2 regions of the Kitasatospora sp. NPDC018058 genome follow, and region 1 is predicted to be linked to the other one. Evidence: riboswitches for the same ligand, from Rfam matches in the RefSeq annotation. Region 1 holds a riboswitch; the other holds the start of a gene.
What was found. Region 1 has a riboswitch for thiamine pyrophosphate ahead of thiO (glycine oxidase ThiO). Riboswitches for the same ligand answer to the same signal wherever they lie in the genome.
Positions count from the first base shown of each region.

Region 1 (10,415 bases):
ACGCTTGCTGCACCCCCAGCGAACCAGCGGAGCAGCATCGTGACCTCGTCCAGCAACCGGCCGGCCAACCCCATTGACGTGGAGGACGTCCGCGCGCGCGTCAACGCCGCCCTCACCGCGTTCATGGACGGCCAGTCCGCGTTGCTCGGCAAGATCTCACCCCAGCTGGTGCCCGCCGCCGACGCGCTGCGCGACTTCCTGCTGGACGGCGGCAAGCGGCTACGCCCGGCCTTCTGCTACTGGGGCTGGCGCGGCGCCGGCGGCCCGGCCGCGATCGAGGGCATCGCCAACGCGGCGGCCGCGCTGGAGCTGCTGCAGGCCAGCGCGCTGGTGCACGACGACCTGATGGACCGCAGCGACACCCGCCGCGGCCTGCCCTCGATCCACCGCCGCTTCGAGGCCCTGCACCGGGACAGCGGCTGGCGCGGCGACCGCGAGCAGTACGGCGCCTCGGCCGCGGTGCTGCTCGGCGACCTGCTGCTGATCTGGTGCGACGAGCTGTTCCTGCGCTCGGGCCTGGACCCGGCCGCCGTGCTGGCCGCCAAGCCGGTGTTCGACCTGATGCGCACCGAGGTCATGGTCGGCCAGTACCTGGACGTGCTGGAGCCGGTGGCCGGCGACTCCGCCGACGAGGGCGCGCTGGACCGGGCGCAGACCGTCCTGCACTACAAGTCGGCGAAGTACACGATCGAGCGACCGCTGCAGGTCGGCGCCCTGCTCGCCGGGGCCGGGCCGGAGCTGGTCGAGGCCCTCGGGGCGTTCGGGCTGCCGCTGGGCGAGGCCTTCCAGCTGCGGGACGACCTGCTCGGCGTCTTCGGGGACCCGGCCGTCACCGGCAAGCCGGCCGGGGACGACCTGCGCGAGGGCAAGCGCACCCTGCTGGTCGCGCACGCGATGCGCGCCCTGCCGGCCGCCGACGCCCGGCACCTGGACGCCCGGCTCGGCGCGCCGGACCTGGCCGCCGAGGAGGTCGCCGAACTGCGCGAGCTGGTCGCCCGCAGCGGCGCGTCCGAGCTGGTGGAGCACCGGATCGAGGAGCTGATGCGGCAGTCGCTGGCCGCGCTGGAGACGGCGCCGCTCGCCGACGAGCGGGCCCGTACGGTGCTGCTGGCGCTGGCCGAGGCCGCCACCGTCCGCAAGTACTGAGGGACGGGGGCGGCCCCGGAACGGGTCAGCGCGCCGCGCGCACCCGACGGGACAGCTCGGCGGCGGCCGCCCGCGGGTCGTCCGCCGCCGTGATGGCCCGGACCACGACGATCCGGCGGGCCCCGACGGCCAGCACCTCGTCCAGGTTGCCCAGGTCGATCCCGCCGATGGCGAACCACGGCCGGTCGGTGGGCTGCTTCGCCGCGTACGAGACCAGGCCGAGGCCCGGCGCCGGGCGGCCCGGCTTGGTCGGGGTCGGCCAGACCGGGCCGGTGCAGAAGTAGTCCACGCCCGGCTCGGCGATCGCCGCGTCCACCTCGGACTCGGCGTGGCAGGACCGTCCGATCAGCACGTCCTCACCGAGGATCGCCCGGGCGGCCGGCACCGGAAGGTCGTCCTGGCCGAGGTGCAGCACGTCCGGCCGGGCCGCGTGGGCGACGTCGGCGCGGTCGTTGACGGCCAGCAGCTTGCCGTGGCGACGGCAGGCGTCGGCGAAGACCTCCAGGGCCTCCAGCTCCTGCCTGGCCTCCAGGCCCTTGTCGCGGAGCTGGACGATGTCCACCCCGCCGGCCAGCGCCTCGTCCAGGAACTCGGCGAGGTCGCCCTGTTCGCGGCGGGCGTCGGTGCACAGGTAGAGCCGGGCGTCGGCCAGGCGGGACCGCAGGTCGGTCTTCACAGCGCCATGGCCTGGGCGCGGCGCTTGACCTCGGTCGCGCGGTTCTCCCACAGCGCCTGCACCGGGGTGCCTGGCAGCGTCGGGTCCTCGGTGAACATCCACTCGATGATCTCCTCGTCGGAGAACCCGCTGTCCCGCAGGACGGTCAGCAGGCCGACGAGGTGCTTCACCGGGCCGCTCTCGTCGATGAAGGCCGCCGGGACCTGCAGCGACTTGTTGGGACCGCGGCGGACCGCGATCAGGTCACCCTTCTTGACCATATTGCGGACCTCGGTGACCAGTACACCCCACCGCTCGGAGATGTCGGGGAGGTACAGCCACTCGGGGACCAGGGCGTCAGTCTTGGCATCGATCTCACTCACGGCACCAGACTGCCACCTCGACGCCCCCCGGCGCTAAGCGGTGGCCCCCTTCAGCGCGACCGACGGATCCGCCGCGAGGGTCCGGTCCAGCGCCGTCCCGCGCTCGATCAGCCTCCGCCCCTGGGTCAGGTCACGTGGCCGGTCGACCGCCAGCAGCGCGCTCGGCACCCCGTCGCGCAGCCAGAGCACCGACCAGGAGGCGTCCTGCGGGCCGCCGCGCCACAGCAGCTCGTCCCCCTCGGCGTGCCGACCGGCGTACTGGACCATCCGCCCGAACTGCTCGGACCAGAAGTACGGCACCGGGTCGTACGGCGCGTCCGCCCCGAGCACGGCGGCGGCCGCGGCCTCGCCCGACTGCAGCGCGTGGTCCCAGTGCTGGACGGCCAGCCGGACGCCGGAGCGGGCCGACGGGTAGCTGACGCAGTCCCCGGCCGCGAAGACACCGGGCAGGCTGGTGCGCAGCGCCTCGTCCACCACGACCGCGCCGGTCCCGTCCAGCTCGATGCCCGAGCCGGCCAGCCAACCGGTCGCGGGCCGGGCGCCGACGCCGACCACCACCTCGTCGGCGGGCAGGTGCGAACCGTCCGCCAGCAGCACGGCCCCCGGCTCGACGGCGGCCACACCGACCCCGCAGCGCAGCTCGACCCCGGCCTCGGCGTACCAGGCGGCCATCGCCGAGCCGACCTCGGACGGCAGCGCGCCCGGCACCGGCGCCGGGCCGGCCTCGACCACGGTCACCTCGCAGCCTGCCTGCCGCGCGGCGGTGGACACCTCGGCGCCGATCCAGCCCGCGCCGACCAGCACCAGTCGCAGACCCGGGCGCAGCAGCGCGCGCAGCGCCAGTGCGTCGTCCAGGGTGTGCAGCAGGTGCGCGCGCTCGGCGCCGGGCAGGGCGCGCGGGACGGCGCCGGTGGCGATCACCAGCGAGTCGTACGGGAGGTCGCCGCCGTCGGTGTGGAGCACGCCGGGGGTGAGGCCGGTGGCACGGCGGCCGGTGAGCAGTTCGATGCCGAGCTGCCCGTAGTCGATGTCCAGGGTGGTGGCGTCGGCCTTGCCGAGCAGCACGTCCTTGGAGAGCGGCGGCCGGTCGTACGGCGCGTGCGGCTCCTCGCCGACCAGTGTGATCCGCCCCCGCCAGCCGCCCTGCCGCAGCTTCAGGGCGCACTGCGCCCCGGCCAGCCCGGCTCCGACGACGACCACCTGATCCGTTCCGCTCAGCTCTGCCACGCCCGTCACTGTACTCAGCGCCGCGCGGGCATCCGGCGGCCGTCCACCCCGGACCCCGACGGCACGCTCCCCGCTCACCCGTCCCACCCCTCACACGACCCTTCGGCCGGGCCGACCCCCGGCGTTAAGGTGGGTGCACCACACGGGAGCCCGGCGTACCGGGCTGAGAGGCGGGCTGACACGGCCCGCGACCGTCCGAACCTGATCCGGGTCATACCGGCGAAGGGAGAAGAGCAGCTTTGTCACGCTTGCCATCAGGCGCCCACGCCGACGTGCTGGTGATCGGCGGGGGCATCGTCGGCCTCGCCGTCGCATGGCGCGCCGCGCAGCGCGGGCTGCGGAACGTGATCGTGGTCGACCCCTCCCCCGGCCGCGGGGCTGCCGCAGTCGCGGCCGGGATGCTCGCCCCGGTCACCGAGCTGCAGTACGGCGAGGAGCCGCTGCTGCGCCTCGGCATGGCCTCGAACGAGCGGTACGCGGCCTTCGCCGCGGAGCTCACCGAGGCTAGCGGCGGCGAGGACACCGGCTACCGCCGGTGCGGCACGATCGCCGTCGCACTGGACTCCGACGACCGCGAGGAACTGCGCGAACTGCACGCCTTCCACCAGCGGCTCGGCCTGGAGTCGAGCTGGCTGACCGGTCGGGAGGCCCGCAGGCTGGAGCCGATGCTGGCCCCCGGCGTGCGCGGCGGCCTGCACGTCGCGAACGACCACCAGGTGGATCCCCGGCGGCTGCTCACCGCACTGCTGCTGGCCGGTGAGCGCGCGGGCGTCGTCGGTCGGCGCGCCGAGGCCGTCGAGCTGCTGGTCGAGGACGGCCGCGCGGTCGGCGCCCGGCTCGGCACCGGGGAGACGGTGACCGCCGATCAGATCGTGCTCGCCGCGGGACCGCACAGCCACCGGCTGCCCGGCCTGCCCGAGGGCGTGCTGCCCGCGATCCGCCCGGTGAAGGGGCAGGTGTTGCGACTCCGGATCCCCGACGCCTACCGGCCGTTCCTCTCCCGCAACGTCCGCGCGGTGGTGCGCGGCCGGCACCTGTACCTGGTGCCGCGCGAGAACGGTGAGCTGGTGATCGGCGCGACCACCGAGGAGCAGGGCTACGACACCACCGTCACCGCCGGCGGGGTGTACGAACTCCTGCGCGATGCCCACGAGTTGGTTCCGGGCATCACCGAACTTCCGCTCGTGGAGACCGCCGCCGGACTGCGCCCCGGCTCACCGGACAACGCCCCGCTGCTCGGCCCGACCCCGCTGCCCGGACTGGTCGCGGCCACCGGCCACTACCGCAACGGCGTGCTGCTCACCCCGGTGACCGCCGACCTGGTCGCCGAGTATCTGGCCACCGGAGAAGTCCCGGACCTCGCAAGGCCGTTCACACCCACCCGGTTCTCCCCCGACCACTCCACCACGAAGGCCTCCGCATGACCGAGATCGCCCTGACCGTCAACGGCGAGCCCTGCCGGCTGCCCGCCGCCACGACCCTCGCCGAGGTGGTGGCCACCGTCAGCAAGGCCAACACCGGAGTCGCCGCCGCCCTCAACGAGGCCGTGGTGCCCCGCAGTTCGTGGTCCGAGACGCCACTGAACACCGGCGACCGGGTCGAGATCCTCACCGCCGTCCAGGGAGGCTGAGCCATGGCCGACGACCTTCTCACCATCGCCGGGACGACCTTCTCCTCCCGATTGATCATGGGCACCGGCGGCGCGCCCAGCCTGGAGATCCTGGAGCGCGCGCTGCTCGCCTCCGGCACCGAGCTGACCACGGTGGCCATGCGCCGGGTCGACGCCACCACCCAGGGCTCCGTGCTGGACGTGCTGACCCGCAACGGCATCCGGGTGCTGCCCAACACGGCCGGCTGCTTCACCGCCGGCGAGGCGGTGCTGACCGCCCGACTGGCCCGCGAGGCGCTCGGCACCGACTGGGTGAAGCTGGAGGTGATCGCCGACGAGCGCACCCTGCTGCCCGACCCGATCGAGCTGCTGGACGCCGCCGAGACCCTGGTCGACGACGGCTTCACCGTGCTCCCGTACACCAACGACGACCCGGTGCTGGCCCGCAAGCTGGAGGACGTCGGCTGTGCGGCGATCATGCCGCTGGGCTCGCCGATCGGCTCCGGCCTGGGCATCCGCAACCCGCACAACTTCCAGCTCATCGTGGAGAGCGCGGGCGTCCCGGTGATCCTGGACGCGGGCGCCGGCACCGCCTCCGACGTCGCGCTGGCGATGGAGCTGGGCTGCTCGGCGGTGATGCTCGCCTCCGCGGTGACCCGGGCTCAGGAGCCGGTGCTGATGGCCGAGGCGATGCGGCACGCCGCCGAGGCCGGCCGGCTCGCCCACCGGGCCGGCCGCATCCCGCGCCGCTTCCACGCCGAGGCCTCCTCCGCGATGGCCGGCCTCGCCGACCTCGACACCCGCGAGCGTCCGGCGTTCTGAGGCCGTCACGCATGTCACAAGCCGGTCCCGGAGACGGCGTCCTCCGGGACCGGCGTCCACTCGCCCCACTAGACTCGCCGGGTGGACATGGCCTTGCACGACCCCCTGATCGGTACCCTGCTCGACACCAGGTACCGGGTCGAGCAGCGCATCGCGACCGGCGGGATGTCCACCGTCTACAAGGGCACCGACACCCGGCTGGACCGGGTGGTCGCCCTCAAGGTGATGCACCCCCAGCTCGCCGGGGACGAGGGCTTCACCGCCCGCTTCATCCGCGAGGCCAAGGCGGTCGCCAAGCTCACCCACCCCAATGTGGTCAACGTCTTCGACCAGGGCGCGGACGGCGGAAACGTTTTCCTCGCCATGGAGTACGTCCCCGGCCGCACCCTGCGCGACCTGCTGCGCGACCGCGGCGCCCTGTCGGTGCGGGCCGCGCTGGACGTCCTGGAGCCGGTGCTCGCCGCCCTCGGTGCCGCCCACCGGGCCGGGCTGGTCCACCGGGACGTCAAGCCGGAGAACGTGCTGATCACCGAGAGCGGCCTGGTCAAGGTCGCCGACTTCGGCCTGGTCCGGGTGCTCGGCAGCGCCGACGGCGCGCCCACCTCGACCAGCACCGCCACCGGCGGCACCGTGATGGGCACCGTCTCCTACCTGGCCCCGGAGCAGATCCTCCCGGACGCCCCCACCGACCAGCGGGTGGACGTCTACGCGGCGGGCATCCTGCTGTACGAGATGCTCACCGGCCGCCGCCCGCACACCGGCGACAACCCCGTCCAGGTGATGTACAAGCACCTGCACGAGGACGTCCCCGCCCCCTCGCTGGTGGCCCCCGCCGTCGCCCCGGCGCTGGACGCCATCGTGGCCGGCGCCTGCGCCCGGGCCGCCGACGCCCGCCCGTACGACGCGGTCGAGCTGCTCGCCGCCCTCCAACGGGTCCGCCGCACCCTCACCCCGGAGGAGCTGGACGCCGAACCGCCCGCCTCCACCCGGCCCAGCCCGCGCTACCCGACCAGCGAACCGACCTCGGTGATCCAGCCACTGCCCCGGCCCGCCGACACCCCGCCGCCGCCGGAGCGCACCAGCGTGCTGGACGTGCCGGCGGACCTGATGGACCAGCTGCTGGTCGAGCCGCGCCCGTACGACGAGCCGACCCCGGTCCGGCCCCGCCGGCCGAGCCGGCTGCGCCGCCTCCCGCGCAAGCCGATGATCTGGGCCGCCGCGCTGACCGCCCTGGTGCTGGCGGTCGGCGGCGTCACCTACGGGATCTCCGAGGGGCTGTACGGCTCGGTGCCGGGCATGCTCGGCAAGGACCGGGGCGAGGCCCAGCGCCTCCTGGACAAGGAGGGCATGCACGGCAAGTTCGTCGAGGTGTACAGCGAGTCCGCCCCGGCCGGGCAGGTGATCTCCACCGACCCCGGGGTGGGCGCGCGCACCCGCAAGAGCGACTCGGTGACGGTCACCGTCTCCAAGGGCCCCAAGCGGATCGCGGTGCCGGACGTCACCGGCAGGAGCGCGGACGACGCGGCCGCCGCGCTGGCCGCCGCCCAGCTGACCGAGGGCACCGTGACACAGACCTACAACGACGGCGTGCCGGAGGGCTCGGTGATCAGCAGCTCGCCGGCGGCCGGGCAGCTGCTGCAGCAGAACGCCGCGGTCTCGCTGGTGGTCAGCAAGGGCATGGTGCCGGTCCCGGACGTCACCGGGATGAGCCGGGACGACGCGCAGAAGGCACTGCAGGCGGCGGGCTTCACCATGAAGGCCTCCACCGACTGGACCCTCGGCATCGGCAAGGTGGGCGGCCAGTCCCCGGCGGCGGGCGAGCGGCGCCCGCAGAAGACCGTGGTGACGGTCGCCTTCTCCCTCTTCTGAGCGAGTTCCTCCGGACGGCGTCGCGCCTCAGCGCAGCGGCCCGTCGCCCGGCTCCTCCTGGTAGGAGTAGCGCTGCTCGCGCCACGGATCGGCCAGGTTGTGGTAGCCGCGCTCCTCCCAGAAGCCGCGCCGGTCGGCCCGCATGTACTCCACCGCGCGCACCCACTTGGGCCCCTTCCAGGCGTAGAGCCGCGGAACCACCAGCCGGACCGGGAAGCCGTGCTCGGCGGTGAGCGCCTCGCCGTTGCGGTGGGTGGCGAGCAGGGTGTGCTCGTCGGCGAAGTCGGCCAGCCGCAGGTTGGCGCTGTAGCCGTACTCGGCCCAGACCATGACGTGAGTGACGCCGGGCGCCGGGGGCACCAGGTCGAGCAGGGTGGCGGCGGGCACGCCCGTCCACTCGTTGCCGAGCAGCGAGAACTTGGTGACGCAGTGCAGGTCCGCGACCACGGTGGTGCGCGGCAGGGCGTTGAAGGCCTCGAAGTCCCAGCTGTGCTTCTCCGCCGAGGCGGTGGCGCCGAACACCTGGAGGTCCCAGGTCGGGGGCTTGAAGCGGGGCACCGGCCCGTAGTGCAGGGCGGGCCAGCCGCGCTGCGCGCGCTGCCCCGGGGGGAGCCTCGGGTCAGACGGCGGAAGCTGTTCTTGTTCGGACTGACCCATGGCTCCATGGTGACAGACGGCGGCCGAGCCACGGCGCGCGCCCCTTCACGCGCGGTTCACGCCCCGCCCGCACGGGCCAGCGGTCGATCGCACACCCCTTGGGTTCACTCAGAATCGGACATTCCGACACATGTCCTAGTGAGTGTGAACTTACTGGAATTTCCTCCCAATACGGTGCCAGGATGCGCAGCGCAGGACTCACCGCAGGACGTAGCGCAGGGAGGCAGCATCATGCAGGGCGACCCGGAGGTCATCGAGTTCCTCAACGAGCAGCTCACGGCCGAGCTCACCGCGATCAACCAGTACTTCCTGCACGCCAAGATGCAGGAGAACTTCGGCTGGACGAAGCTCGCCGAGTACACCCGACACGAGTCGTTCGACGAGATGAAGCACGCCGAGACGCTCACCGACCGGATCCTTTTCCTGGACGGGCTGCCCAACTACCAGCGGCTGTTCCACGTCCGGATCGGCCAGACGGTCAAGGAGATGTTCGAGGCGGACCGCCAGATCGAGGTCGAGGCGATCGACCGGCTCAAGCGCGGGATCCTGGTGATGCGGGCCAAGAACGACGTCACCTCGGCGAACATCTTCGAGTCCATCCTGGCGGACGAGGAGCACCACATCGACTACCTCGACACCCAGCTGGAACTCCTGGACAAGCTCGGCGAGGCGCTCTACATCGCCCAGGTGATCGAGCAGCCGGAGTCCTGAACCCGCCCCCGACTACCGACTCAGGCCACCCGCAGCGGGACCACCGGGGCGATCGGCGCCATCGGTGCCGAGGCCGGAGCGGCGGGGGCGGCCGGAGCGCCCTGGACCCCCGGGTCCGCGAGGCCGAGCTTCGCGGCCAGTCGGGCGGTCGGGCAGGGCCGGGCGCCGTGCTCGCCGAGCAGCGCCTGGATCCGGCGGACGCAGGACCCGCAGTCCGTGCCGGCCTTGCAGCCCTTGGCTATCTGGCGCGGGGTGCCGGCGCCCTCGTCGATCGCCTTCTTCACCTGGTCCTCGGTGACCGCATGGCACATACACACGTACATCGCGGTCTCTCCCGGGGTGAAGCGCACAGAATGGATCTTGACTAAGGTTCGCCTTAGTTCACTAAGCCTCACCTTACCTGGCGATGCGGGCGTGAAAAAGCCCCTCCGGGCTCGGGAATCCCGAATCCGGAGGGGCCTTCGTCACAGTCACTCGCCCGACCTACTGGCCGCGGTACATCTCCGCCACCAGGAACGCCAGGTCCAGCGACTGGCTGCGGTTGAGCCGCGGGTCGCAGGCCGTCTCGTAGCGCTGGTGCAGGTCGTCCACCAGGACCTCGTCACCGCCGCCGACGCACTCGGTGACGTCGTCGCCGGTCAGCTCCACGTGGATGCCGCCCGGGTGGGTGCCGAGCGCGCGGTGCACCTCGAAGAAGCCCTTGACCTCGTCCAGCACGTCGTCGAAGCGGCGGGTCTTGTGACCGCTGGACGCCTCGAAGGTGTTGCCGTGCATCGGGTCGCAGATCCACACCGGCTTGGCACCGGAGGCGGTGACCTTGTCCACCAGGGTGGGCAGGTGGTCGCGGATCTTGCCCGCACCCATCCGGGTGATGAAGGTGAGGCGGCCGGGCTCGCGCTCCGGGTCCAGCTTCTCGATCAGGGTGAGCGCCTCGTCCACCGAGGTGGTCGGGCCGAGCTTGACCCCGATCGGGTTGCGGATCTTGGAGGCGAACTCGATGTGCGCGTGGTCCAGCTGGCGGGTGCGCTCACCGATCCACACCATGTGGCCGGAGACGTCGTACAGGTCGCCGGTACGCGAGTCCACGCGGGTCAGCGCGGTCTCGTAGTCGAGGATCAGCGCCTCGTGCGAGGAGTAGAACTCGACGGTCTTGAACTCCTCCGGCGCCACACCACAGGCGTTCATGAACGCCAGGGCGTTGTCGATCTCCCGGGCGAGCTGCTCGTAGCGCTGACCGGCCGGCGAGTTGCGCACGAAGTCCTGGTTCCAGGCGTGCACCTGGCGCAGGTCGGCGTAACCACCGGTGGTGAAGGCGCGCACCAGGTTGAGCGTCGCC
Region 1 is NZ_JBIRFA010000004.1:284,818-295,232, reverse strand. It holds gene ACH4E7_RS08130 (polyprenyl synthetase family protein) at 40-1,146, shown strand; gene thiE (thiamine phosphate synthase) at 1,172-1,822, opposite strand; gene ACH4E7_RS08120 (Rv2175c family DNA-binding protein) at 1,819-2,184, opposite strand; gene ACH4E7_RS08115 (NAD(P)/FAD-dependent oxidoreductase) at 2,218-3,420, opposite strand; TPP riboswitch at 3,544-3,656, shown strand; gene thiO (glycine oxidase ThiO) at 3,660-4,835, shown strand; gene thiS (sulfur carrier protein ThiS) at 4,832-5,041, shown strand; gene ACH4E7_RS08100 (thiazole synthase) at 5,045-5,842, shown strand; gene pknB (Stk1 family PASTA domain-containing Ser/Thr kinase) at 5,930-7,711, shown strand; gene ACH4E7_RS08090 (sulfite oxidase-like oxidoreductase) at 7,739-8,368, opposite strand; gene bfr (bacterioferritin) at 8,600-9,079, shown strand; gene ACH4E7_RS08080 (bacterioferritin-associated ferredoxin) at 9,100-9,402, opposite strand; gene ACH4E7_RS08075 (class II 3-deoxy-7-phosphoheptulonate synthase) at 9,563-10,415, opposite strand, start outside.

Region 2 (10,415 bases), on a different contig from region 1:
GTGCGGCGGTGCCCGGCGGTGCCTATTCGAAGCGTGCCGCCATCACCATCAGGTCGTCGGTGGCCGGGGCGACGTCCGGGTCGGGGCGGACGGCCAGCAGGTGGGCGCAGAGCCGGTCCGGGTCGATCCGCACGTCGCGCGGGGCGTCGGCGGCGGCCCGGCGCAGGTTGGCCTGTCCGGCGTGCAGGGTCGGGCCGCAGCGGCGGGCCAGGCCCTCGCTGTAGAGCAGCAGGGTGTCGCCGCGCTCGGCGGTGAAATCGACCCCGGGGGCCTCCCAGCAGGTGAGCATGCCGAGCGGGGCGGAGAGCGAGGTCTCGACGAACTCGGCGCCGCGCCGGCTGACCAGGATCGGCGGGCAGTGCCCGGCCCCGGCGAGGGTGATCCGGCGGTCCTCGGGCTCGACCCAGGCGTAGACCGCGGTGGCGGTGCGGGTCGGCTCGGTGGTCTTGAGCAGCAGCTCCAGGTCGCCGAGGACGGAGACCGGGTCCTCGCCCTCCAGCACCGCGTACGCCCGCAGCGCGGCCCGGACCCGGCCCATCGCGGCGGCCGCGCCGGGGGCGGAGCCGGGGCCCGCCCCGGGGCCGTCGCCGGAGACCGAGCCGACGGTGAGGCCGACGGTGCCGTCCGGCAGCGGGATGGCGTCGTACCAGTCGCTGCCGCAGGAGCGGTCCAGCCCGGCCGGGACGAGCCGGGCGGCCAGCCGCAGGCCGTCCGGCTGGGGGAGGCGGTCCGGCAGCAGGCCGCGGCGCAGTGCCTCGGTGGTGCGCCGGATGCGTTCGGCCTCCAGCTGCTTGGCGAGCAGCGGGGCGGCGATCTCGCAGTAGCGGCGGGCGAGTTCGCGCTGGCGGTCGGTGGGCTGGGCGGGCCGGTCGTAGAACCAGACGGCGGCCGCGAGCGGGCCTTCCTCGGTGGTGGCGAGCGGCAGGCCGAAGGCGCCGCCGAGGCCGAGGTGGACGGCGAGTTCGCGCAGCCGGGCGCCGATGGCGGGGTCCTCGGCGAGGTCGGCGGAGTGCACCTGGGCGGGCCGGTCCTGCTCGCGCAGCAGTCGGGCGAGCGGGCTCTGCTCGGTCGGAACGGTCTCCAGGGCGCCGAGGCTGGCCCGGTCGAGGCCGAGGCCGACCGGCTGGCCGGCGCCGCCGCACGGCATCAGGGTGGCCAGGACGCCGCGGTCGGCGCCGAGCAGCGCGGCGCCGGAGGCGAGGACGGCGTCCAGGGTGGCGGCGAGGCCGCGGGCGCGGGCGAGCCGTTCGGTGTGCTCCTGCAGGCTGGTGATATCGGACAGGCGTCCGGCCAAACGGTCCTGCACCGTGACGGACGGTGCCGCGAGGTCGTCCGCGGTGCTCCCCGGGGCGTCGGCGGGACCGGGCAGGCCCGGCGGGTCGAGGACGGTGAGCCCGCCCGAGCACCCGGGTTCGCCCAGCTCGGCGGTCATCGGCGACGGGTGGGACGTCGGCGGGTGGGATTCGGTCATGCCGCCACTCCTGACGCAGTGCTACGTGCCATGCGAAACCCCCAGATACGGCCGATGTGGAGCGAGCACGGCCAAAGGTCGCGTTTCGCCTCGATTCGCTACTACTCGTCATTGATCGACAGCAATGCCACCACTTCTACACAGGCCATTCGGGGCATGTCCAGATCCAGGACGACGCGGTGCCCGGTTCCACATCGTCATCACCCCGGTCGGAGGGCGTGCGTGGCCCGTGCGCGCGCCGTCGGGACCGGAGGTATGGAGCGGGCCGGGAGCGGGCAGAACCGAGAGGACGGACCGGGCGGCCGTCCGGATCGTATTCCCGCGCCGCCCGCGCACCGGGCTGGCCGGAAGTCTCTCACTCGTACGGTGGAACCAAGCGCGCCCGGGCGGCGTCCATCCGGTCGCATACGGGATTCTCGTTCCAAGGGCTGTTCCAGTGCGCGGCCCTTCTCATGTCGTGCTCCACACCGTGCTCCACGTCGTAGCCGCGCCGTCCCCGCCATGCCGCCCGCCCCCGCTTCGCGCCGTCCGGGGCCGTGCCGTCGCGGGCCCGCGTGGCGAGTCCCGACGGATGTCGGTGAGGCGGAGCGAACCGAGCGGTCAGGGAAAGGAACGAGCGCTATGCGTGAGAACCCGAAGAGCCGGTCGCAGGAGTCGTCCGCCCGGCTGGCCGCGGCCCTGACGGCCGCCGTCGAACACCGCTGGCCCGTGGTGCCGGGCACCGTGCTGTGCGGCGGGCGCTGTTCCTGCGGCGACGAGGACTGCCCGGTGCCCGGCGCGCACCCGCACGACCCCTCGCTGCTGGCCGCCACCACGGACGCCCGGATGGTGCGCTGGTGGTGGGAGCGGCAGAGCCCGGACGCGCCGGTGCTGGCCGCCACCGGCTCCGCCGTCTCGGCGGTCTCGCTGCCCGCGGCGGCCGGGGCCAGGGCGCTGGTCTACCTGGGCGCGCTTCGGCTGCCGCTCGGTCCGGTGCTCGCGATGCCGGGCCGCTACGCGCTGCTGGTGGCCCCGTACTCGCTCGATGCGCTCGGTGAGATGCTCGCCCAACTCCCTTGGGTGCCGGGCTCGTTGCGCTACCACGGCACGGGCGGCTTCCTGCCGCTGCCGCCCGGCGGGGCGGCCGGGCGGGTGCGCTGGGTGCTGGCGCCGCGGCCGGCGGTGGGTGGCGGGGTCTGGTTGCCGCAGGTCGGGCCGCTGCTGGGCGAGTTGGTGGAGGCGACGGTCCGGCTGGACAGCGGACGCCCGGCGCACTGACGGGCTGTCGGTCGGAAAGGGGTTCCGGGGACCGGTCTTGCGGGCCGCTCCGGAAAAACAAAAGATCCGGCCGCTGGCGACGGGGGATGCACCAGCGGCCGGACTCTTTAGACAGTAACAAGGATCCGCGCCCGCGCCAATTTCCAAGACGCCCTCCAGGCCCGGAAATTGCGTCTTCACGGCGACAATGTGACGCGTATCACCCGGATCCTGCGTGCTTTAGTTCAAGGTGACCTGACGGTTCACCAGGTTCGCGCGGGCGCGCCGCTCCTCGGCGGACAGCGGGGTCTCGTCGGCGAGGACGGTGGCGAGCCGCTCGGCGAACTCGGCGGCCGGCTTCTCGCAGTCGGCGGCGGTCATCGAGAGCGGGAGGTCCCACACCGGGACGGTCAGGCCGTGCGCACGGAAGGAGCCGACCAGGCGGGTGTCCGCGCCGAGCGAGGCCTCGCCGGCGGCGTTCAGCCGGGCCAGCGCGTCCAGCAGCCTCTCCTCGGGCACGGTCATCACCCAGCGCAGGTGGTTCTTGTCCGGGGTGCCGCACCAGTAGGCGGCGTCGAGGCCGGCCAGCTTCTCGGTCGGGATGGCCGAGGCGTTGGCGCGCTCCAGGGAGGCGGCGACCTCGCCGGTGGCGGCCTCGGCGTCCTCCAGCCAGAACTCGAAGCCGGTGTGCACGGTGGGCGTGAACACGGCGGTGGCGTCCAGCAGGTCCTGCAGGCGGCGCCCGCCCGGGACGGTGCGGCGGGCCGGCACCGGGGTGCCCGGCTCGGTGGCGAGGGCCAGCTCCAGGGCGTCCGCGAGGTCGCGGCTGAGGTCGCCGGAGGCGGACTGGGTCTGCAGGCCGAGCAGGATCGAGCCGTCCTGGCGGCGCAGGGCCGGCCAGGCCAGCGGCAGCACGGTGGCCAGGGTGACCGACGGGACGTCACCGTTGGCGGTCTCCGCGACCCCGGCGGCCAGCGTCAGCGGCACCGTCGCGGCCGGCACCAGCTCGCGCAGCGCCACCCAGTCGGCCTCGCCCGGCAGGCCCTCGAACGGGCGGTGCACCAGCTCCTGCACCGCGTGCGAGGCCTCCCGGCCGTGGCAGGCCTTGTAGCGGCGGCCGGAGCCGCAGGGGCAGTCCTCGCGGGCCCCGACCACGGGGATCTCGCCCGTGACGGCGGTGGTGGACTGGCGCTGCGGCGCCTTCTTGGCGGCCTTCTTGCCCATGGTGCGGCTCTCCCGGGAACGGTGGTCCTTTGCTCCGGGAAGCCTACTGACGTTCCCCCGGCGTGCGAGAACGCGCCGGGGCGGGCGTCGTGCGGATGCGTGCCCGCGGACACGTGCCCGCAGGCGTGCGGCTACGCGCTGCGCGCGTCATCGCCGGTGCGGCGGGCGTGTCGGCCCCGGGCGGGCAGCGCCGCCCAGACCGTCACCTCGCCCGGCGCGTCGCGCACGCCCCAGTCGGTGGCCAGCTGGTCGACGATGCTCAGACCGCGGCCGCCGCGGGAGGTCAGCGAGGGACTGGCGGGCAGCGGCCGGGTGGTCGCCCCGCCGTCGGTGACCTCCAGGGTGAGCACGCCGTCGGCGTGCATCTGCCAGCGGACCAGCACGCCGCCGCCCGGCTCGGCAGCGCCGTCGCCGTGCTCCTGGCCGCCCGGTGCGGGGTGTGTCCTGGAGGGGACGCCGACCAGCAGCTGGTCCACCACCTCGGCCTTGGCCCCGCGGCCGAGGGCCGGCAGCGGGCCGAGCGGACGGGCGTATCGACAGGCGTTGCTCAACAGTTCGGAAAGGATCAATACGGCATCGTCAATGACCGGTTCCGGTATCTGCCGGTCACCCAGATCTCGACGCAGTCGGCGCCGTGCGACCCCGACACTCGCTGGGCCGTGCGGCACTGCCATGGTCGATGAGGTCGGCCCAACTCCTGTGGGCACAGTACGCGCCACCATCAACGCCACCCCCGGACCTCCTTCAGCGTATGCCGAGGGATGGATGCCCCTTGGTAATGCGTCGGAAACGACCGCCGGAGGATCCCGCGAGTCCATTTCGAGCAGCGCGACTCAGGGTCGACCAGAGGCCATTCCGTGCTCACCCTCTGTCGCCCGAACGCAAGAATTCCGACAATTACGTGCGCGGAAGGTTTGGTTGCCGACCAGTGTGATCAGGCTGAACCGGTACGGCCTTCGGCTCGCCGGCGGATCACCGCCTGAGCTGGGCCAGCACCTCCGCGGGCCGGTTGGTGATGATCGCGGCAACGCCCAACTCCAGGCAGAGCTCGACGTCGGACGGCTCGTCCACGGTCCACACGTGCACCTCGTGGCCCAGCTCGCGCAGTCGGGTCACCAGCTGCGGCTTGGCCCGGACCAGGTCCATGCCCGGCCCGGCGATCCGCGCGCCACCCGGCAGCGGCTTGCCCGGACGCAGTTGGCCGAGCAGCGGCAGCATCCGCTCGAACAGGAACACCCGGTGGTACTCCGGCGCGGCGGCGGCGACCCGGTTCAGCGCGATCGAGGAGAAGCTCATGATCCGGGCGGCCGGTCGGTCGCCGTCCCGGGTCGGGCCGATCTTGAACCGCTCCAGCATCCGCAGCAGTTCGCCCTCGACCCGGCCGCGGAAGCGCACCGGGTGCTTGGTCTCGATGGCCAGGTCCACCGGGCGGCCGCAGTCCACCACCAGCTCCAGCAGGCGCTCCAGCCGCAGCACGCCGCGCAGCTCGGGGTCGGTGCTGGGGCGGCCGGTCTTCCAGGCGCCGAAGTCGTACGCCTCCAGCTCGGCGAGCGTCATCGCGGAGACGGTGCCCCGGCCGTTGGAGACCCGGCCGATGCGGCGGTCGTGCACGCAGACCAGTTCGCCGTCGGCGGTGACCCGGACGTCGCACTCGACGGCGTCGGCGCCCTCGTCGAGCGCGCGCCGGAAGGCCGCGAAGGTGTGCTCGGGCAGGGCGTGGGAGGAACCGCGGTGCGCGATCACCTGGACGGAGGGCGCGGTGCGCGCCGTCGCCGAGGACAGGTCTGGGCTGGTCACGGGGGCAACGATAGGGGGCCGAGGTGAAGCGGAGGCGAAGCCGGTCCCAATCCGAGGGGCCGGCTTCGCCTCCGCGGCCTCAGGACCGCGCCGCGCGCCGGGTCAGCGGGGTGAGCGCGAAGGTGACCAGGGCGGGCACCAGGAAGGCGAACAGCGAGGCGGAGGTCCACTCCTGCGGGGTGAAGTGCAGCGCCCGCTGGGCCGAGGTCCAGAAGTCCGTCCACCAGTCCGCCACCGTGGTCGGTGCGATGAACTGGTAGACCGCGAAGCCCAGCACCCACGGCAGCAGCATCAGCCAGCGGGACGGCGCCTTCTCGGAGAGGTCCCAGCCCTGCCGGCCGGCTCCGAAGAAGTAGTCCACCGCCAGCACCGCGAGCAGCGGTACGAACACCGAGCCGATCAGGCTGAGGAAGTTGCTGTAGGTGTCGGTGAACTTGTCGATCTGCAGCGCCAGCACGGTGGTCAGCACGCCGATCCCGCCGCTCAGCACCCGGCGGTCCACCCGCGGCAGCAGGTTCTGCAGCGACATCGCGGTCGAGTACACGTTGGCGAAGGACTGGTCGGTCTCGCGCACCACCAGCACCAGCAGGAACAGCCAGCCGGCCCAGACGCCGAGGAAGGAGTCGAAGATCCGGCTCGGGTCGCCGTCGGACTGCAGCAGCGCCATCAGGCCGAGCACGTAGCACCAGACCTGGGCGACGGTGTACCCGGAGAAGCTGCCCCAGAAGGCCGAGCGGGCGGTGCGCGAGTGCCGGGTGTAGTCGGCGGCCATCGGGACGAAGGAGACCGACACCGCGATCATCGCGTCGGTGGCGCCCAGGAAGCCGTGCCAGTTGCCCGCGCCCGGGTCCGGCACGCCCTGACGGCCCAGCTGGACGGTGAAGTACACCATCGCGACCGCGACCGCCCCGGCCACGAAGCGGCGCAGCACCGCGATCGCGCCCAGCGGCCAGATGGTCAGCACGGTGGTCAGCGCGCCTGCGGCCAGCACGAACAGCCAGCGGTAGCCGCTGGTGTGGGCGACGGTCTGCGCGCCCGCCGAGATGGTCAGCAGCTCGAACACGCCCCAGCCGACGCACTGGACGATGTTCAGCACGGTCGGCAGGTAGGACAGCCGGGTGCCGAACAGCCCGCGCAGGTTGGCCATCGCGGGGGCGCCGGTCCGGGCGCCGATCAGCGCGGCCACGCCGAGCATCGCGGTGCCGACCGCCGTACCGGCCACGATCGCGGTCACCGAGGCGGCCAGCGACAGCTCGCTGCCCTTCTCGCCGAGCACGGTGGCGGCGGTGGAGAAACCGATCAGGCTGACGCCCAGGTTCATCCAGAGCGCGAAGTGGTCCCGGAAACGCAGGGTGCGCGGCGGCTCGGTGTCCAGCACCAAGGGCGCCTCGACCCGCTCGTCGGTCGCGGGGGCGGCGGCCGAGTCCGCCGGAAGATCGGGGAAATCCTTGGACGCGGGCGCGTTCGAAGAAGAGGATGGCGAAGCAGGCGGCATGGCCGATACTCCCTACGCCGGCATTACCCGGACAGGTTCCGGCGGTCAGCGCCCCCTCGACGGTCCGCCGGTTCCCCCCTTGGCGTACGGTCGACATGCGCACTCTCAGCCTGGTCGGTCCAAGCTCCCGCGTGTCAGTTTGGAGCGACAGGCTAACCGGCACGGGTACGAACGCCAAAGGCCACGGGGTGCGCGGTCCGCATCGCGGACCGTCCGGGTGGGGGAGGGGAGCCCTCGACGGTCACCCGTCGTCACTGTCGTCGGTGCCGGCTAAGGATTCTTATGAGTTCTTCAGAGGGGTCCTTACGGCAATCGAATCGGCAGTGCGAAAAACTATGGTCCTTGGTTCTGTCAGCTATGGAGGTCGTCCGTGAGCACCGAGCGCGAGGTTGGGCCCACCGGGCCGCAGGGGGAGCAGCCCGCGGGTCCCCAGGAGGCGGCTGGCTCCGCTTCCGACGGCACCGCTCAGGGCGGCCACAAGCCGACGATGGCGTTCAGCCGGGTACCCGAGCCCGAGGCCAAGCCGGAGGCCGCTGACGCGGCGCCGGCCGACGGCGCTCCGGGCGACGGCGGGCACAAGCCGACGATGGCGTTCAGCCGGGTCCCGGAGCCGGAGGCCAAGCCCGAGCCGGCTGCGGCCGAGGCCGCCCCGGAGGCTCCGGCCGCCGAGGCCGCTCCCGCCGAGGGCGGGCACAAGCCCACCGTGGCCTTCACCAAGGTCCCGGCGCCGGAGGCCCCGGCGGCGCCCGCCGAGAAGCCCGCGGTCGACCCGGTCACCGGCTACATCGACGCCCCGCCGCCGGTGCTGCCGCCCGCGCCCCCCGTCGCGCCCGCTGCGCCCGCCGCGGCGGCCCCCGCCGTGCCGGCTGCTGCGCCGGCCCCGGCCCCGGCCCCGGCCGCCCCGGCCCTGCCGCCGGCTGCCAACCCGTACGCGACCCCGTCCCACGGCGTGCCCGCCGCCGGTGCGCAGGACCCGTACGGCGCTCCCGCCGCGGCTGCCCAGGAGCCGTACGGCGCTCCGGCCGCCGCCGGCCAGGAGCCCTACGGCGCCGCGCCCGCCGGTGCGCCCGCCGCCCACGACCACCACCCGTTCGGTGCCGGCCAGCCGCTCGGCGGTTGGGGCGCCGGCCACGACGCCACCTCGGGCGGCGCGGGCTACCCCGGCGGCCCCGGCGGCCCGCTCGGCTACCCGGCCGACTACTCCGGCGGCCCGAACGGCCCCGGCGGCCCGCGCAAGAAGCGCGGCGGCCTGGTGGCCCTGCTCGCGGCCGTCGCGCTGGTCGCCGGTGTGGCCGGCGGTGCGATCGGCGTGGTCGCCACCGGCCACACCAGCAGCAGCAGCTCGGTGGACGACCACCGCAGCACCACCGTCCAGGCCAGCAACACCCAGAAGAACGAGCCCGCCCCCGGGTCGATCGCCGCCATCGCGCAGAAGGCGCTGCCCAGCGTCGTCACCATCAAGGCGCAGGGCAACGGCGAGTCGGGCACCGGCACCGGCTTCGTCTTCGACACCGAGGGCCACATCCTCACCAACAACCACGTGGTCGCGCCGACCCTCAACGGCGGCAAACTGACCGTCAAGTTCGCCGACGGCACGTCCTACAGCGCCTCGGTGCTGGGGCACGCCGAGGGCTACGACGTCGCCGTGGTAAAGATCGACAACCCGCCGAAGGGCAAGCTGGCGCCGCTGCCGCTGGCCGACTCCGACAAGGTCAACGTCGGCGACGCCACCATCGCGATCGGTGCGCCGTACGGCCTGGAGTCCACCGTCACCAGCGGCATCGTCAGCGCCAAGGACCGTCCGGTCGCCTCCGGCGACGAGACCGGCTCGCAGGCCTCGTACATGAACGCCCTGCAGACCGACGCCTCGATCAACCCCGGCAACTCCGGCGGCCCGCTGCTCGACTCCAGCGGCGCGGTGATGGGCATCAACTCGGCGATCCAGTCCAACGCCTCCGCCAACGGCCGGGCCGGCAGCATCGGCCTGGGCTTCGCCATCCCGATCAACCAGGCCAGGTGGGTCGCGGACACCCTGATCAAGACCGGCAAGCCGGTCTACGCCAAGCTCGACGTGCTGCGCAACGACGACTACAAGGGCGACGGCGCGCAGATCCAGACCCGCGACATCCAGGGCCAGTCGGCCGTCACCCCCGGCGGCGCGGCCGACAAGGCCGGCCTCAAGCCGGGCGACGTGATCACCAAGCTCGGCGGCGTTCCGATCGACAACGGCCCCGCCCTGGTCAGCCGGATCTGGACGCACAAGCCGGGCGAGACCGTGGACGTCGAGTACACCCGCAACGGCCAGCCGTTCAGCACCAAGGTCACCCTGGCCGAGCGCGTCGGCGACCAGTGACCCCCGGGTGCGCGGAATCGTGTGCGCCGAACCCCGCCGGAACCGTTAGGCTGACCTCCGCCTGGAGAGCTGCCCGAGCGGCCTAAGGGAACAGTCTTGAAAACTGTCGTGGCGTGACCCGTCACCGTGGGTTCGAATCCCACGCTCTCCGCTGGTAGGAGAACCACCTGCTCAGGGCGGGTGCCGAGACCACTCGGCACCCGCCCTCGGTGTTCGTCGGGGCGGTTCGGGGCGGTCCGACGGCCGGGGTTGACCCTGACACCGTGGGAGGCGGTGGAGTGGGAGCACCATGTTGAACATCGGAGACTTCGCCAACCACGGCCGGGTGTCGGTGCGGATGCTGCGCCACTACGACGCGATCGGACTGCTGCGGCCCGCCCGGGTGGACCCGGTCACCGGGTACCGCTCGTACGGGGCGGGCCAACTCGCCCGGCTCAACCGGGTGATCGCGCTCAAGGACCTCGGCTTCACGCTGCAGCAGGTGCGGGCCGTCCTGGACGAACAGGTGGACGCGGCCGAACTGCGCGGGATGCTGCGGTTGCGGCGGGCCCAGCTCGCCGCGGCGATCGCGGCGGACGAGCGGCGGCTGGCCCGGGTGGAGGCGAGGCTCCGGACGATCGAGAGCGAGGGGAACATGTCCGAGCACGATGTCGTGGTGAAGCCCGTCCCATCCGTCCGGGTGGCCCAACTGACCGGCGTGGCAAGGAGTTACCAGCCGGAGGACATCACGCCGGTGATCGGCCCGCTGTTCGACGAGCTGTGCCGCCGGATGGCCGCGGCCGGCATCGAGGAGGCCGGCCCGGCCGTCGCCCGTTACGAGGACGCCCCGGAGGGTGACG
Region 2 is NZ_JBIRFA010000002.1:405,296-415,710, forward strand. It holds gene ACH4E7_RS04440 (PP2C family protein-serine/threonine phosphatase) at 23-1,471, opposite strand; gene ACH4E7_RS04445 (bifunctional DNA primase/polymerase) at 2,093-2,728, shown strand; gene ACH4E7_RS04450 (DUF5926 family protein) at 2,948-3,931, opposite strand; gene ACH4E7_RS04455 (ATP-binding protein) at 4,063-4,500, opposite strand; gene ACH4E7_RS04460 (glycerophosphodiester phosphodiesterase family protein) at 4,904-5,728, opposite strand; gene ACH4E7_RS04465 (purine-cytosine permease family protein) at 5,808-7,223, opposite strand; TPP riboswitch at 7,216-7,364, opposite strand; gene ACH4E7_RS04470 (S1C family serine protease) at 7,594-9,576, shown strand; tRNA gene ACH4E7_RS04475 (tRNA-Ser) at 9,640-9,727, shown strand; gene ACH4E7_RS04480 (MerR family transcriptional regulator) at 9,866-10,415, shown strand, end outside.
Region 2: another riboswitch for thiamine pyrophosphate. It lies ahead of ACH4E7_RS04465 (purine-cytosine permease family protein); the one in region 1 lies ahead of thiO (glycine oxidase ThiO).